DNA from 4 places in the Tatumella terrea genome. Region 1 is predicted to be linked to each of the others. Evidence: predicted binding sites of a transcription regulator. Region 1 holds the regulator's gene; each other region holds the start of a gene.
The links. The regulator Fur, encoded in region 1, represses iron uptake genes when iron is present. The targets are predictions, from matches to a motif close to ATAATAATGAGAACNACTATCAA.

Region 1 (4,011 bases):
CGGGCCAGGGGGAGAGAAAATAGGTCGCAAGCAACGCCAGCATGGCGGTAACCACAACGATATAGACACTTTTCATTGCTTGTCGTCCCCCATTATCGTCAACTGTTGCTGCATATCGTCAATCGTTCGGGTCAGATCCGCGATGAATTGTGGCTCTCCGGCCAGAGACCCTAATAACTTTTGCTGACCGGCGAAGGCGGCCACCGGATCATCGCTGGCAAAAACTGCCCGGAAATCGACACTGTCATTCGCCCGATCCTGATACTCAAAGGGCAGGGTATTGTTCGCATATTTCTGCATAAACAGGAAACAGAGCGCCACCAGGCGAAGCGTTGCCTGCGGCGTCTGCTGTTGCTGATAGCGTGCCTTCAGGGTCGGAACAATAAATTCATGCAATTTGGCAATGCTGTCAGAGGAAACCCGCTGGCAGGTGTCACGTACCCGTTCGTTACCAAAACGCTGCAGCACCGTCTGACAGTAGCGGTTTAAATCGATCGGTGAGTCACCCAGGGCCGGAATCACGTCCTGGCTGACATACTCAGTGATCCACTGACGGACTTCAGGTAACAGGCTCTGGTCAATATATTCCTTACCGAGTAACCCTCCAGCCCAGGCGATACCGCTATGGCTGGCATTAAGAACGCGGATTTTAGCTTCTTCATAAGGGATGACATCGTCCACGAACTCCACGCCTGCCTTCTCCAGCGCCGGACGACCGGCAATAAAATCATCGCGCATGACCCATTGTGTGAATGACTCACAACTGACCGGCGCATTATCATCCTTGATCCCCTGCGCCCGCAGGCGCTGCAGCAGACCGTCATCTGACGCGGGAGTAATACGGTCAACCATTCCGTCCGGCGTACTGATGTTCTGTTCCAGCCATTCAGCTAATGCGCCATCTTCACGGGCGGCAACAAATTCTGTTAATCCGCGACGGAAACTTTCACCGTTACTGCGAAGGTTATCGCAACTCAGCAGCGTGACCGGGCCTGCATTATTTTCCCGCCGTGCAGACAGGATCTTATAGAGAGCACCATACAGGGTAACCGTGTCTGCGGTACCGGCAAGATCACTTTGTATAGGTGCTGCATTCAGATCCAGATGGCCGTCGTCAGTCAGGAAATAACCGCCTTCGGTCACGGTAAAAGAGATGATTCTGGTGTCAGGGCGGGAACCTTCGCTGACTAATGCCTGTAATTGCGGGTCCCAGAGGATGACGTTGTTAATGACTGAGAGAGTTTTGTAGGCGATATTGCCTTCAGGAGAAATAACTTCGAGAGTGTAACGTCCTTGCTGCTGTTCGAGATGTTTCAGTGTCTGCTGTGTGCTGCTGTTACGAATATTGGCCAGAGAAACAGACCAGAGGGTATCCCCGCTTTCATGTAACTCATTCAGATACCAGCACTGATGAGCCCGATGAAAAGCACCTGCACCAAGATGCAGCCAGACCGATTGTTCAGTTCTTTTTGTAGTCAAATGCATTCCTTAATCTGTAACAGATAGTCATGATGTTACTGGTAACCTTACCATGAAAATCCGGCAGATTAAAATTGCCACAGAGGAAAGCAGGGGAGAAAGGGCAGGGACGGGGCTGAAAAACCGGTACAGAGACCTTTAAAATCAAAGGGTTTTAGTCATAAGAAAGCGCTATGGTTCATTGGGGTAATAAAAAACCGCGACAGGGTCACGGTTTTAAGAAGACGACCGGTCTGTCACCGGCAGAAGACATTGACCGCTGAGGCGGCCTGGTACGAAACGAACAAGAGGAACGCTTATTTATCGTTATGTAACGTGTCGTCTTCGCGGCAATCGCCGGTGGTGCAATGACCATACAGGTAAAGACTGTGGTTGGTCAGCTTAATGCCAAATCGTTTGGCAATTTCACGCTGACGCTGTTCAATTGACTCATCGCTGAACTCAATAACCTTGCCACAATCCAGGCAAATCAGATGGTCATGGTGCTGCTGTTGGGTCAATTCAAAGACTGACTTACCGCCTTCGAAGTTATGACGCGTAACGATACCCGCATCATCAAACTGGTTCAGTACGCGATACACCGTCGCCAGACCAATTTCTTCGCCCATATCGATCAGGCGTTTGTACAAATCTTCCGCACTGACGTGATGGCATTCAGGTTCCTGAAGAACTTCCAGAATTTTCAGTCTCGGAAGCGTGACCTTCAGACCAGCCTTTTTCAGTGCGGAGTTATTGTCAGTCATGCAGTTGTTGTCCTGTTACTTTTGAAAATGACTTTGGCAAAGCGCCATGAAGTTCGGTAATGACCTTATTTTTTTAGGTCCATTATAGAACCGAAGTATCGAAATTGAAACAACAGGTCCGGGCCGGTTTTCCCTGAGGAAAAATCGCGGATCACCGCAAAATGCAGGCCTGCCAGGGATAGTGACAATCTGATACAAAAAAGATATTCCCGGAAATCGCACCCACGTAAAAACTGATGCACACATGCCGGGAAAAATAGCTCAGAGCCCGCCGGTCATTTTAGCCGGCTCTGCAGATGCTGAAGTGAACACTATCACAACTGATACAAAAAACCCTACTAAGCGTTGAGGATTTCTTTCAGCTGCAGTTCATCGGAAATCTGGACGACCCACTGGCTGACACGTTCGTTGGTCAGTTCTGGCTGGCGGTCTTCATCAATGGCCAGGCCCAGGAAGTGTTTATCATCGGCCAGTCCTTTAGAGGCTTCAAAATGGTAGCCTTCTGTCGGCCAGTGCCCGACGATGACCGCACCTTTGGGTTCGATGATGTCGCGCAGTGTCCCTAATGCATCACAGAAGTATTCCGCATAGTCTTCCTGGTCGCCGCAGCCGAACAGTGCCACCAGTTTGCCGTTAAAATCAATTTCTTCCAGCGTCGGGAAGAAATCATCCCAGTCACACTGTGCTTCACCGTAATACCAGGTCGGGATCCCCAGCAACAGAATATCGAAAGCGTCCAAATCTTCTTTGGTACTTTTAGCGATGTCGTGCACTTCAGCAACGTCTTTACCCAATTGTTTCTGGATCATTTTTGCGATGTTTTCAGTGTTGCCGGTATCGCTGCCAAAAAAGATGCCTACGATTGCCATGTGGGGTTAACCTCTTGAATCTTCGAATCAGATGAATGTAATTTCAGTACAGATGCGCGAATAATAGCAGACCTGAGATATGTGCGGTACTTGTAAACGAGTCAGATTTATCCCTGAGTGCGCAACACAGACTCAATTCTTTTTCAGTTGCGCCAGGATGATTTGTTCGATGAGTTCGCTGCGGCTCAACTGCTGTTCTGCCGCCAGTGAATTCAGGGCATCGACCACTTCACTGTTCATTTTAAGCTCTACCCGCTGTAATCCGCGCACTCTGTCCCGTTTTAGCTGGTTGCGTTTATTTATCCGTAACTGTTCGTCACGGGAAAGCAGACTGGTTTTGGGGCGACCGGGTCTGCGTTCATTCGCGAATAAATCGAGCGTAGTACGATCCGTATTTTCTTTTGCCATGATTTTTGAAACTGAACACCTGCGATGTATCAGATACACGCAGCATAGTGATGAATGAATACGGTTATCATGTTAAAAGCACACGATAAAATTTTAGCGCGCAATCATACTCCAGTGAGATGACAGACGCCAATGTTAAAACACGCCCGGTCACTGGATTTCAGGCTACGGGCAGAAAACGTTGCACCGCGCTTATCACCGCATCGGGTTTTTCTGCATGGACCCAGTGACCGGCCCCGGCAATTATATGGGCTTTCGCCGCAGGAAATTGCGCCAGAAGGGGCTCGCGATAGTGATTATCCAGATACGGGGATAAGGCGCCCCGGATAAACAGGGCAGGGCCAGGCCAGGCAGGACATGCTTCCCAGCCGGAGATGGTCGTATAATTATCCCACAGGGCCGGCACATTGAATAACCACTCCCCCTGGCGGAATGACTTCAGCAGGAAATTAATGACCATCTCATCCTGCAGAAGCGGGCGCATCAGTTGCGCCGCAGCTTCCCGTTGGCGG
Region 2 (4,011 bases), on a different contig from region 1:
CGGGCGTGCTTTGGCATACTGCGCTTTCGCTTTTTTCAGATCACCGGCATCAATATCGGCTTTCAGCTGATTCACCGCCACTACCATCGCATCCACTACGCCGTTCACGTAGGTCGCATAGCCATCCGTCCCCTGCTTCAGCAGGTCAGCTGTGCTGCCGGTCGCTTTCGCCGCACTTTTACCGGTGACGGTAAAATTGATCAGTTCCTGTTTTGCGCCAGGGCAATAAATCTGATATTTACCGCCATCCAGCGTCAGAGTAAATTTACCGGCCGGCAGTCCCGGCGCCAGGTTCTCTTTTTCACCGAGAATGCGGTTATCACTCAGCAGTTCAAGTTCCGTAATCGCAGTCGCTGTCTTGTTAACCACCGTAAACGTGACCGGGCCTGCTTTAGCGCTGGTATGGTCGACCACACAGGTGCCGCCTTCCGCACCGGTTAATGTGATATTCACCTGTGAAACGCCTTTAGCGACCGGAGCGACACCGCCCGCAGCCGTGGCGTCCAGCGACACCAGCAACAGTGCTGAAACGACAGCCGATGCCAGAACTGACTTTTTCTTTTTAAACATGGAGTTGATCATATAAGGCCCTTTACTTATGTTCAGAGAATGAAGGATGACCGGTATGCAGTGTGTCATCTGTCTTGCGTGCATCCGCAAGACGGCGCAATGCCAGCACAAAGGTAATCACCGCCATCAGTACCAGCATGATCGGTAGCTCGATAGCCAGAAACAGATGACGCTGATAAGTCTGTTGTGCTTTTTGTAAGGCACTATCTACCGCGCTGTGCCAGCTTTCCGCCAGTTGCCAGTGACATCCCGTCTGCGGCATCGCTGCGCGTACCGAAAACGTCCGCGGTGATAATAAACCGCCGCCGGAGAGCGTCATCAGGGTGGTTTCCCGGGCGGTGGCACGGTAAAGCGCATCACTGACGGTTTCAGCGTCCAGTGTGCAGTTAACACGCCAGCTGGCGTGATACGGGCCCGGATGTTGTGCCGGACCCAGCCCGACGGGAATACGGTTACCGGACAGTGCCAGCACCTGATCCAGCGTCAGGGTAGCTGGCAGATCAGTGACCGGCGGTTGAGTGCTGAGGCTCCACTGCTGCAATGTTACCCCCTGCTGTACTACCGTTTGCTGCTGATCCGCAGCGAGGATATAGGTTACGCGGGCCTGTTGCCCGGCATTGACCGCTAAACGGTAGCCCCCTGCCGACTGAGGCTGCAGTGTTACCGTCCCCCCTTCCTGCAAGGGTGCGGTGGCCGGCAGCCGGATGCTGCTGTCGGGAGTACGCCAGTGCAGGACGGCGGCGGCAACCAGTAATACGCCGGTCGTGACAAAGAGCAATTTACTGAGCCGTTTTACCCCGGGACGCAGATGACGTGGCCAGAACACCAGAACCCCCGTCAGTACGATGTAAATCCCCCACCCGCAGACCTCAAGCAGTCGTGGATCGGTCGGAATACCGAGCACCCCGGTGATTAATGCCGAGCGGACAGACCCCGGCGGGATCAGCGGGCTAAGATTAACGACACGTTGCTGACCGATATTCAGCCAGCCGGCTTCATGTCCACTGCGTAACGCACTGATAATCAGCCCTGCCGCGACGAGGATCAGAAACAACCCGGTATAACGGAAGAAACGACCAAGATTGAGTCTGACACCGCCGATATAAATGCCCCAGCCAATCGCGACCGCGAGGATCAGCCCCAGGACCGCACCGGTCGCCGCCAGAACTGCTGACTGTGCTACCGAGAAGGTCGCCAGCAGGAAAACGCTGGTTTCGAACCCTTCTTTAAGTACGGCCAGAAAGGCCATGCCGGCGAGCGCCAGTGCACTGGATTGCCGGATAGCGTCAGCCGCTTCACTTTCCAGATGACGCTTGATCTCATGGGCATGATTGTTCATCCACATCACCATGCCGGTAACAAAAAAGACCGCCACCAGACCGATCACGGCTTCCATCGCTTCCTGGCTGGCCTGCGGCAGAGCACGTTCGGTCAGGCTCAGGCCAACCCCCACCAGCAATGAGAGGGCTATCGCCAGCAGTACCCCCACCCACATGGCGTACAGGCTTTTACCGTTTTTACGTAAGAATGCGGCAATGATACCGACGATTAAGGCTGCTTCCAGCCCTTCGCGTAAGGCTATGACAAGAGTGGCTAACACCAGTGATACCCTGCCCAAATGGCATTAAATGATAATAGTAACTACTATCATTCTCATACCTGATTCAGGGTAAGTAAACATGAATTAATAATTAATTATGTAAATTTATGATACAGGCACGGTATAACCCGCGATCTCCACCATGACCTTCTTTATCGCTGGATGGCAGAAAATTCAGATGTATTTGAGTAAATGCCGGGGGATGTATGTCAGAGCATCTTTTTGACATTAGCACTGAAAATTCCGGGGTCACCATCGGCCGTATGATTAACTGCAGACCCGTTACCGGTCCGGTCGCTGACAGAGTAACGCTAACGCTGAAGCTGTTGAGTCGTTCGGGGAGAATGTTGTCTCATTGGCAAGGTTTGTGAGTAATAAACATCATGGAAACATTTCAGCGCGAAGGAAGCAGACAGCGATACTTCAGCTGCGGCTGCCCTGCCGTCCCGGACAGCGTCTGACGTGTTACGGTGGCTCTTCAAAGATAAGGCGATAACACTCTGTTGCCCCGACAGAGAAGAATGCGGAGTTGCCCCGCAGAAACTTCCGTTTGCCGCATCAACAGGCAGGGATAGCCCATGCTTTCACCCTGCTATTTCAATCCTTTCCTTCCGGAAATGTCGATCAATTCAACCTTTACACACTGTGCCACTATCCTCTGCCGGCACCTAAAAACAGGTATCGGGTTTCACTCAATCCTGTTTAGACGGGTAGATTGTGGTGCTTATTTCCACTGTTCAAAATTCAACCAGCAAGGATAGTATTTGAACAACCTTTAGCTTGTCTGCCTCTGCATACGCCATTTATCACTTTATCCGGATGCAGGGAGAAGCAGGGTTAAACCGAAGCGCCTTAAGGAACCCTGGTATCCAATTCCGCAAAAGGCGTGATAAGCATGTTCCCGCGAAAAGGTGATTATATGAGTGTATGGGATGATTTTTACAGACTTTCGGTCCTCGAAATTAAGTTTGAGAAAAACTCAGCGGCAAAAAACGCCACCATTTATGGAAACGGTAATAATCAGGTTGCTGTTGCTGTTCGTGTCACTGTGATTGGTAAGGATAATAAGCCACTGAATATCCCTTATGATGAACTCGAGGATAAAACGCACCTGATCAATTATCAGACAGGAGAAAAGTTAAACTGGCGAGGAACGCAACCTTCTTACAACCCCCCCTGGATTTACTCCGCGGTGGATAAGGGATATTCAGACCCGGTAAACTTTGGCTCTGCATTAAATGATCCACAACACGATATAAAAAACAATCCACAACCACCGACAAAAGATAATTCCTTTAATGTGATCTTCTATATTTCGGCCAGCAAGTTATCTTCCGGACTTGATATCGGTGTGGGTATAAATATTCCTGGCGTGGGTGAATTTAATACTACGGAATATGGCACCAGCACGCATAACTCACCGGGAGGAAACGGGGGTTCGGTATTTAAAGCACCGTCATTTGTTCATGTCCGGGCCCTGGAGAGCATCGACTACAGCCTGAGTAAAAATGTCAGGTTAGATAATAATACGACCTCTTTTCAATCGTTTCATACCGTCGTTGGCGATATGCTGGTTATTCATAATAACTGGGCAGGGATTACTTACAATAACTATGAAGGAACGAGCAGCAAAGCGACAGCGGTAATAAGCCCTGCACAGGAAAATTTTAAATTCATTAAAATGAATGTGTTATCCCCGACTGTCGGTGCCGGTTTCAATCTGGCCGGTGGCGGATGCGATACCGTCTGGGGAGTGGGGGGTGGAAATTATGATGCGACCTTTATCTTTGTTAACAGAAAAGAATATGGTCTGCTTGGTGATAACAGTATTCATACCCGAT
Region 3 (4,011 bases), on a different contig from region 1:
ATAGAATACCCCCAGGCAACCGGGGGAACTCATCGGGTAATTATGAGCAACAGGCAGCGCACAAAGGTAACGGGTATCGCGGGTAAAGCCGCAGATATCCACGCTGCCGCGAATGCTGTAGTAATAATCGTTATGTGTTCTGGGGATCAGCTTTGGCGTCCCGGTACTTCCGCCGGAGAGCTGGAAAAAAGCGACCTCATCGGCTGCCGACGGGTCAGGTGTAAAACCGGCCACCGGGGTGTTGTACAAGCCGGAAAGGCTGAGGTCACCCGGGGTCGCGTTATGCATGACGACGGTGTGGAGTGACGGGATCTGCGCTGCAAATGTCTGCAGAAACTGGTCATCGGTAAACAGGCTGTGCTGACGGTCACCAATAAGCAGGGCTGGCTCTGTCTGGCTGGCATAGGAAAGCAATTCACTTTTCTGATGGCTGAACAAGGCGTTGACCGGAGCGACCCCCAGCTTCAGTAAGGCGAAGAACACCAGATAGAATTCAGCACCGTTCCCCAGTTGTACCAGAGCGGTATCGCCCGGTTGCAGACCACGTTGTTGCAGTTGCGCGGCCAGCTGATCACTGAGGTTATCCAGTTGCTGATAAGTCAGCGTTCTTTCTCCGTCAATAATAGCGATGGACGGATTATCTTTCTGTCGCCCGCAGATATCACTGAGAGGCTTATCTATCCAATAGCCTTTACGACGATAGCGTTCTGCCAGGTCGTCCGGCCAGCGGGTATAAGGGAGCGTCATACAATTACCTTTCTGTTCTTTCAAGGCCGAAGGCGCGCAGCATCGTATTCAGTTTGATGCCGGTTTCCCGCCATTCGGAATAGGGATCGGAGGCAGGAATGATCCCTGCGCCGGCGAACAGGGTGACCGTTTTCTCTTTCACCGTGGCACAGCGGATGGTCACCACCCACTCACCGTTACCCTGATCGTCACACCAGCCCACCATGCCGCCGAACAGTTGCCGGTTAAAAGGCTCCAGCGTTTTTATCAGATCCAGAGCCTGCCGGTGAGGATAGCCACTCAGTGCCGGCGTCGGGTGCAGCAGAGCCGCCAGCGACAAGACTGATGTGTGAGGATGATGCAGGGTTCCCCGGATATCGGTCGCCAGATGCCAGAGGGTGGATGTGGTCAGCAGATGCGGGATGTCCGGTACCGAGAGGGTCTGACTGACCGGTTGCAGTGTTCTGCGCATATCATCCGTGACCAGCTGATGTTCACGGCGGTCCTTTTCCGAGTTCATCAGCTCCCGGCCCCGCAACGAATCTTCTGCCGGATCCGTTGAGCGTCCGGCAGACCCGGCTAACGGACAGGAATAAAAGTTTTCACCTTCTTTTCTGAGCAGTAACTCCGGGCTGGCACCGAGCAGGGTGGCTCCGCAGGACAACGGCAGGTGGAAGTGGTAGCTATCCGGGTTCTGACGCACAATCTGTGTCATCAGTCCGGTCATATCGATAGCATCACGACTGCAAATTTCCTGCAGGCGGGATAACACCACTTTATCTGCCTCACCGCGTTTCATCGCCTCAATGGCCCGGGACACCATCGTCATAAACGCCGGCTGATCCGGAATCAGACGGGAGCCCGTAACCTCTCCGCCGGAGAAGGCCGGGAATGTCTTCGCTGCCCTCACCAGCTGATCGCGGTCAATGAAACGGCAGCTTTCAGGAATAAAGAGTTCTGAAGGCTGACCGGGATCAAAAGGGATTGCACCGGCAATGACAGGATGCCGGATACCGGCAAGACGGGCTTCGCGAAAAGCCGTCTCTGCCTGCGCGGAAAACTGTGCGCCCGACAGGTCATTGCCGATAACAGGGGATGTCAGACGTCTGAAACAGCCATCGGTTAACAGGCTTTTCCAGCGGGAGGTAAACAGGAAACGGTCTGACAGGGAAGGAAAATCATACACAGAGGGATTTTCAAACTGTTCCATTTCTACCATAATCTAATCCTGGAATGATAAGATAATTAATAATGATTATCATTTGTATTATTCGTGTAAGCTAACCGGATCCCCGGATTGTGTCAATGGGATCGTCATTTGCAGAGGAAAATTCGCGAGCTATGCGACAGTTAATTTCCGGCAGGACCAGAAAAATCACATTAAAATCAATAACTCCGGGTTTCCTGTTGTGGGGGGCGTTACTCATACTGTTGACCGGCTTTCATGCCGTTGCCGGCGACGGGTGGCCACGGCAGGTCCACAGTGAAACCGGGACTGTGACGCTTCAGCAGCCTCCGCAACGGATAGTCTCTACCAGTGTGACCCTGACCGGCGCCTTGCTGGCGATCGATGCGCCGGTGATCGCCAGTGGTGCCGCAGCCCCGGGAGGGCGCTTTACGGATGCGGAAGGCTTTTTGCGTCAGTGGGGAGATATCGCCCGGCAGCGGCAGGTGAAACGCCTCTATATCGGGGAGCCTGACGCCGAAAGTATTGCCGGCATGGCACCGGACCTCATTGTGGTCAGTGCGACAGGCAATGACAGTGCTCTTCGTCTGGTGAGTCAGTTGCAGGCGATCGCACCGGTGCTGGTGGTCAATTATGACGATAAAAGCTGGCAACAGGTGATGACACTGCTCGGGCAGGCTACCGGACATGACGCGCTGGCGGCGAAGCGGGTGGCGGAGTTCGATCAGCGGGTAGCCCGTTTGAAACCGCAGCTGAAGTTACCGCCACAACCGGTCTCCGCAATGATCTGGAACGGTGGTGGTCGCGAAGTAAATCTCTGGACAGCGGCTTCCGCGCAGGGGGAGCTGTTGCAGACCCTTGGATTTACGCTGGCGACACCCCCGGCTGAGGTGAAAGGCAATACCAGTATGGGCCACCGTAAAGACATTATTCAGCTGTCAGGAGAAAATGTCGCCAGCGGGCTGAACGGGAAAAGCTGGTTGCTCTTCGCCGCAGGCGGGAACACCGTACCGGATGTCCTGAGCGATCGTTTCCTGTCACAGTCAGCGGCGGTACGGGACAAACAGGTTTATGCGCTGGGCAATGATAATTTCCGTCTGGATTATTACAGTGCCAGCCATCTGCTGGATACGTTGCAGACGTTATTCACTCACTGAGTTATCCGGGCCACCGCTTTCCTGCCGGTGCCCGGGGTAATGGCGGGGGTTCCCGCCGTGTAAGGTCCGGAATGTTATGCGTCAATCCTGCTTACTGATCCTTCTGGTGGGGGTCCTGCTGTTACTGGTCATGCTCAGCCTGAGTGCCGGGGCCCGGCCGGTGCCTGTCCGCGAGAGCTGGCAGGCCCTTTTTTCTCCTGAGTCCTGTCTGTCGCAGAACTGTACCCTTATCCGTTATGCCCGGTTACCGCGAACCCTTGCCGGTATTGCGGCGGGGGCTTCTCTGGGGCTGGCCGGCGCATTACTGCAGACACTGACGCGAAATCCTCTGGCCGATACCGGGATCCTGGGCATAAATTCAGGGGCATCATTTGCGATTGTCCTGGGGATGGCTTTTGCCGGTGCAGATACGCCACTGGCCTGGCTCGGGTTTGCCTTTGCGGGCGCATTGATTGCATTGCTGATCATCTCTCTGGCCGGTGCCGCCGCCGGGGGAAACATTAATCCGTTACGTCTCACCCTGGCAGGGGTGGCGCTGGCCGCGGTACTGGAAGGCATGACGAACGGTCTGTCGCTGATGAACCCGGATATCTATGATCACCTTCGCTTCTGGCTCAGTGGTTCGCTGGATATTCGCCAGTTTACCTCGTTACTTATTCTCAGCCCGGCGATGATCACGGGGGGAGTGCTGGCTCTTCTGCTGGCCCGCTCTCTGAATAATATCAGCATGGGCGGGGAGGTTGCGGTAACACTCGGGACCCGGGTGGTACGGACGCGGATCCTCGGGCTGATCTCGGTGGCATTACTGGCCGGGGCAGCCACGGCACTCACCGGGCCTATCGCCTTTATCGGGCTGATGGCCCCTCATCTGAGCCGCTTCCTGGCGGGGGCCGATCACCGGCGAATGCTCCCGGTGACGCTGCTGCTGACTCCCTGCCTGTT
Region 4 (4,011 bases), on a different contig from region 1:
GGTCGTTGCCTCTGGTTGATCAAAGGGATGCAGATGATTCACGTCAGGCTCCTTATTATTCGCTCGCAGGAAAGGGGGATAGGACACCGGGGCCGAGCAACGCCTGTAATCCGCTCAGCAACCCTCCGCGCCAGCACAACGCATCGTGTCCGCCCTCAACCTCTGTCAGGGTTGCCTCAATATTCCGGCGTTGTAATGCGTGGAAAAGCTCATTACCCGCCTGACAAACCACCGGTTCACGGCGGCCCGCTTCGAGATAGATTTTTCGCGGGTCAGCGGAGAAATGGCCTTCGTCCAGCTCGCGAGTCAGAACTCCCCGCGAACCTCCCCGTTGCGGCCACCAGAATGACCCGGACAGGCTGATGGCGTTGCCGAAAACGTCCGGCCAGTTAAGCGTGGCATAGACCGCGGCAAGACCACCGAAACTCTCTCCGGCAACCAGGGTACGGGCGGCATCATGCTGCCAGCCGGTCTGCCGGGAAATCAGCGGTAAAAGCTCCTGCTGCACCGCTAACCAGAAATCTTCATTGCAGGGCAGTTCATGGCTGCGGTGCTGGCGATCGATGGTATCTATCATGACGTAGATAGCTGGCGGCAGTTTTTGCCTGTCGGTCAGGGATTGCAGCGGGGCTGCTATCGGCATTTGCTCAGCCCAGAACTGCCCGTCGAGCAGTAAGACCAGCGGGCGGTCCGGGGCTTCAGTCTGGCCTGTCTCGCAGAGCCAGAGAGAGCGTTGATTATTCAGTCGCTGACTGTGCCACTGTAAGCGGCTGATGTTCAGGGGTAAGGCGTGCCCCTGATCCAGCGGAGCCCAGTCGGCCTGGCACGGAGCTTCCGGCATATGCAGCGGAGACACTGACATTCCCCGTCCACCCTGCCAGGGGCGCAGCGGATTCAGCGGATCATGGCCGGCGATGGCAAACTTTTCACGCCACCAATCCTTGCGCTGACTAAGGTCGGTTAACCTCTCCGGCGATTCGGCAGACGTATCCGGGATCAGGCAATAGCTTCCGCGCCAGTCGGCCGGCAGTTCGGTCTGCCAGTACCAGACATCACTGCCGGGGACCCGTTGTAAGGAGCGGGGAGGTGCCGGCTGATGATGGTCGGTAATGCCGGTGATATTAATCCAGACATGCTGAAAGGCTGACGTTTCCTCAGTGCCCTGCGGGTCCCGCCATAGAAAGGTGACCCGGCAGAGCGAATTTTCCAATTGCTCAATAAAGGGTAATCCTCGTTGCTGTTGTTGTTGCCACCAGGCATCAGTTCCGGGAGAGACAAACCATTCAGGGATCACCATCAACACCGTGTTCAGTTCAATAAAGGGTAATAGTATTGATAATACTATTGATAATTATTTCCATTTGCAATAGTCTGTTTCACCGCCTGCCGTTGTCGTATTGATCAACTGCTCATTGCCTCTGAACCTTCTTCAGACGCACAGACCGCAAGCCGTTGTCCGTCAGACTGCAGCTAAAAAAACAGTGTAAAAACAGTGGCTCAATAACAGGATCCTCGCCATCACATTCTCTGTGGCAGAGGACCAGGATCCTCATAATGAAAAAATTATCCCGACTTTCAACTGCGATTTGTCTTGAACTGGGCGCCAGCGCCTTCTTTATTTCTTTTCAGGTGATGGCAGCAGAGACACCCTCTGTGACAACGCCCCCGGCCAGCCAGCAGCAAACCAGCGGCAAGGCGGAAGACAGTACGACGCAGGCAGAGAGCGGCACACTTCTTGTGACCGCCAGACAACAAAATTTACAGGCACCCGGGGTGTCGACCATTACGTCGGATGAAATCCGTAAACATCCGCCAGCCCGCGACGTGTCCGAAATTATCCGTACTATGCCGGGCGTCAACCTGACCGGAAATTCCACCAGTGGTCAGCGCGGAAATAACCGGCAGATCGATATCCGCGGGATGGGCCCGGAAAATACCCTGATCCTGATCGACGGTAAGCCGGTGTCCAGCCGTAACTCCATCCGTTTCGGCTGGCGGGGTGAGCGTGATACCCGTGGGGATACTAACTGGGTCCCGCCGGAGATGATCGAGCGTATCGAAGTGATCCGCGGCCCTGCCGCTGTCCGTTACGGTAATGGGGCGATGGGCGGGGTGGTTAATATCATCACTAAACAGGCGACCAGTCAGTGGCATGGTTCCTGGAACACCTATCTGAATGCGCCGCAGCATAAAGCGGAAGGTTCCACCAAACGTACGAACTTCAGCCTGATGGGGCCGGTATCTGACAGCCTGACACTCAGTATCTGGGGCAACCTGGATAAAACCCAGGCAGATGCTTATGACATCAATAAAGATCACGCGGCGGAGCGAACCGGTTCTTATGCCGGCAGCTACCCGGCCGGCCGGGAAGGTGTGATCAATAAAGATCTGCACGGTAAGCTGAACTGGGAGTTTGCCCATAACCAGCACCTGGAATTTGAAGCAGGCACCAGCCGGCAGGGGAACCTGTATGCCGGTGATACGCAGAATACCAATACCTCGGCCTACGTGAAGTCTAAATACGGTGACGAAACCAACCGTATTTACCGTCAGAACTATGCGCTGACATGGACCGGGGTCTGGGATAACGGCGTCAGCACCAATACTTACGCCCAGTACGAAAGAACCCGTAACTCCAGGATCACCGAAGGCCTGGCCGGCGGTACCGAGGGTATCTTTAATACTAACGCCGGGTTCTCGGATATCGATTTAAGCGATGTCCTGTTACACAGCGAAGTCAGTATCCCGTTTACGGCGCTGGTTAACCAGAACCTGACGCTGGGGACGGAGTGGAATCAGCAAAAAATGAAGGACGGGGTGTCCACCAGTCAGGCACTGACCGGCACCAATACCGGGGGCGCCATCGATGGCACAGATACCGGCACACGTAATCCCTATACCAGTGCGCAGATCTTCTCCCTGTTTGCCGAAGACAACATGGACCTTACCGACAGTACCGTCCTGACGCCGGCATTACGTTTTGATCATCATTCCATTTCCGGTACTAACTGGAGTCCGTCGCTCAACCTGTCACAGAATCTGACCGACAATATTACCCTGAAAATGGGCATCGGACGGGCCTATAAAGCCCCTAACCTGTACCAGACCGATCCAAACTATATTCTGTACAGTAAAGGACAGGGATGCTATGGCTCCTCTGCGTCGGGTTGTTACCTGATGGGTAACGATAACCTGAAAGCTGAGACCAGTATCAACAAAGAAATTGGTCTGGAATATAAAGATGATTCCGGCCTGCAGGCCGGTGTGACCTGGTTCCGTAATGACTACCGCAATAAAATCGAAGCCGGCTATAGCCCGCTCAGTACCAACAGTTCGGGTACCCGTATTTATCAGTGGGAGAATGTCCCGAAAGCGGTGGTCGAAGGACTGGAAGGCACGTTGAATATCCCGGTTACCGACACGGTGAGCTGGAATAACAACATGACCTGGATGCTGCAGAGTAAGAACAAAACGACCGGTGATCGCTTATCGATCATTCCGCAGTTTACGCTGAACTCCGGCGTCAGCTGGCAGGCACGTGATGATTTATCTCTGCAGACCACGCTGACCTGGTATGGCCGTCAGAAACCAAAACGTCTGGATTACCAGGGGAATGTCGTGAGCTATCCGGATACCCGTGAGGTGAGTCCGTACAGCATTATCGGGGCCAGTGCGACCTGGGATGCGACCAAAAATGTCAGCCTGACGGCCGGGATTGATAACCTGTTTGATAAGCGTCACTTCCGTGAAGGTAACTCCCAGTCTACCGGAACGATCAACGGGGCAGGGGTCAGCAGTTATCTCTACGGTGCGGGGGCCAATACCTATAATGAATCAGGCAGAACCTTCTATATGAGTCTGAATACTCACTTCTGATCCTGTACTGATAATGCATCACCCATAAAAAAGCCGCTTTCATCACTGAAAGCGGCTTTTTCTTTGCCCGTCAGTATTGCTGATATAAATCGCGATACAGACGGCTTTCAAACCGTACCAGCGGGGCACGGCGGG

Region 2: efeU (iron uptake transporter permease EfeU) is a predicted target of Fur. The motif match lies at 2,199-2,221, and genes of this name have one in related genera.
Region 3: ABD035_RS05635 (isochorismate synthase) is a predicted target of Fur. The motif match lies at 1,972-1,994, and genes of this name have one in related genera.
Region 4: fes (enterochelin esterase) is a predicted target of Fur. The motif match lies at 1,339-1,361, and genes of this name have one in related genera.

Annotation. Positions count from the first base shown of each region.
Region 1 covers NZ_BAAAFX010000017.1:117,597-121,607, forward strand. Annotated here, with positions in the region: gene ABD035_RS12585 (SemiSWEET family sugar transporter) at 1-76, opposite strand, end outside; gene dalD (D-arabinitol 4-dehydrogenase) at 73-1,479, opposite strand; gene fur (ferric iron uptake transcriptional regulator) at 1,776-2,222, opposite strand; gene fldA (flavodoxin FldA) at 2,561-3,091, opposite strand; gene ybfE (LexA regulated protein) at 3,224-3,499, opposite strand; gene ybfF (esterase) at 3,660-4,011, opposite strand, start outside.
Region 2 covers NZ_BAAAFX010000021.1:98,114-102,124, reverse strand. Annotated here, with positions in the region: gene efeO (iron uptake system protein EfeO) at 1-582, opposite strand, end outside; gene efeU (iron uptake transporter permease EfeU) at 593-2,170, opposite strand; gene ABD035_RS16095 (hypothetical protein) at 3,090-4,011, shown strand, end outside.
Region 3 covers NZ_BAAAFX010000010.1:89,109-93,119, forward strand. Annotated here, with positions in the region: gene ABD035_RS05630 ((2,3-dihydroxybenzoyl)adenylate synthase) at 1-747, opposite strand, end outside; gene ABD035_RS05635 (isochorismate synthase) at 752-1,945, opposite strand; gene fepB (Fe2+-enterobactin ABC transporter substrate-binding protein) at 2,068-3,069, shown strand; gene ABD035_RS05645 (iron chelate uptake ABC transporter family permease subunit) at 3,146-4,011, shown strand, end outside.
Region 4 covers NZ_BAAAFX010000010.1:99,153-103,163, forward strand. Annotated here, with positions in the region: gene ABD035_RS05665 (MbtH family protein) at 1-42, opposite strand, end outside; gene fes (enterochelin esterase) at 56-1,297, opposite strand; gene ABD035_RS05675 (TonB-dependent siderophore receptor) at 1,555-3,876, shown strand; gene dacB (serine-type D-Ala-D-Ala carboxypeptidase) at 3,947-4,011, opposite strand, start outside.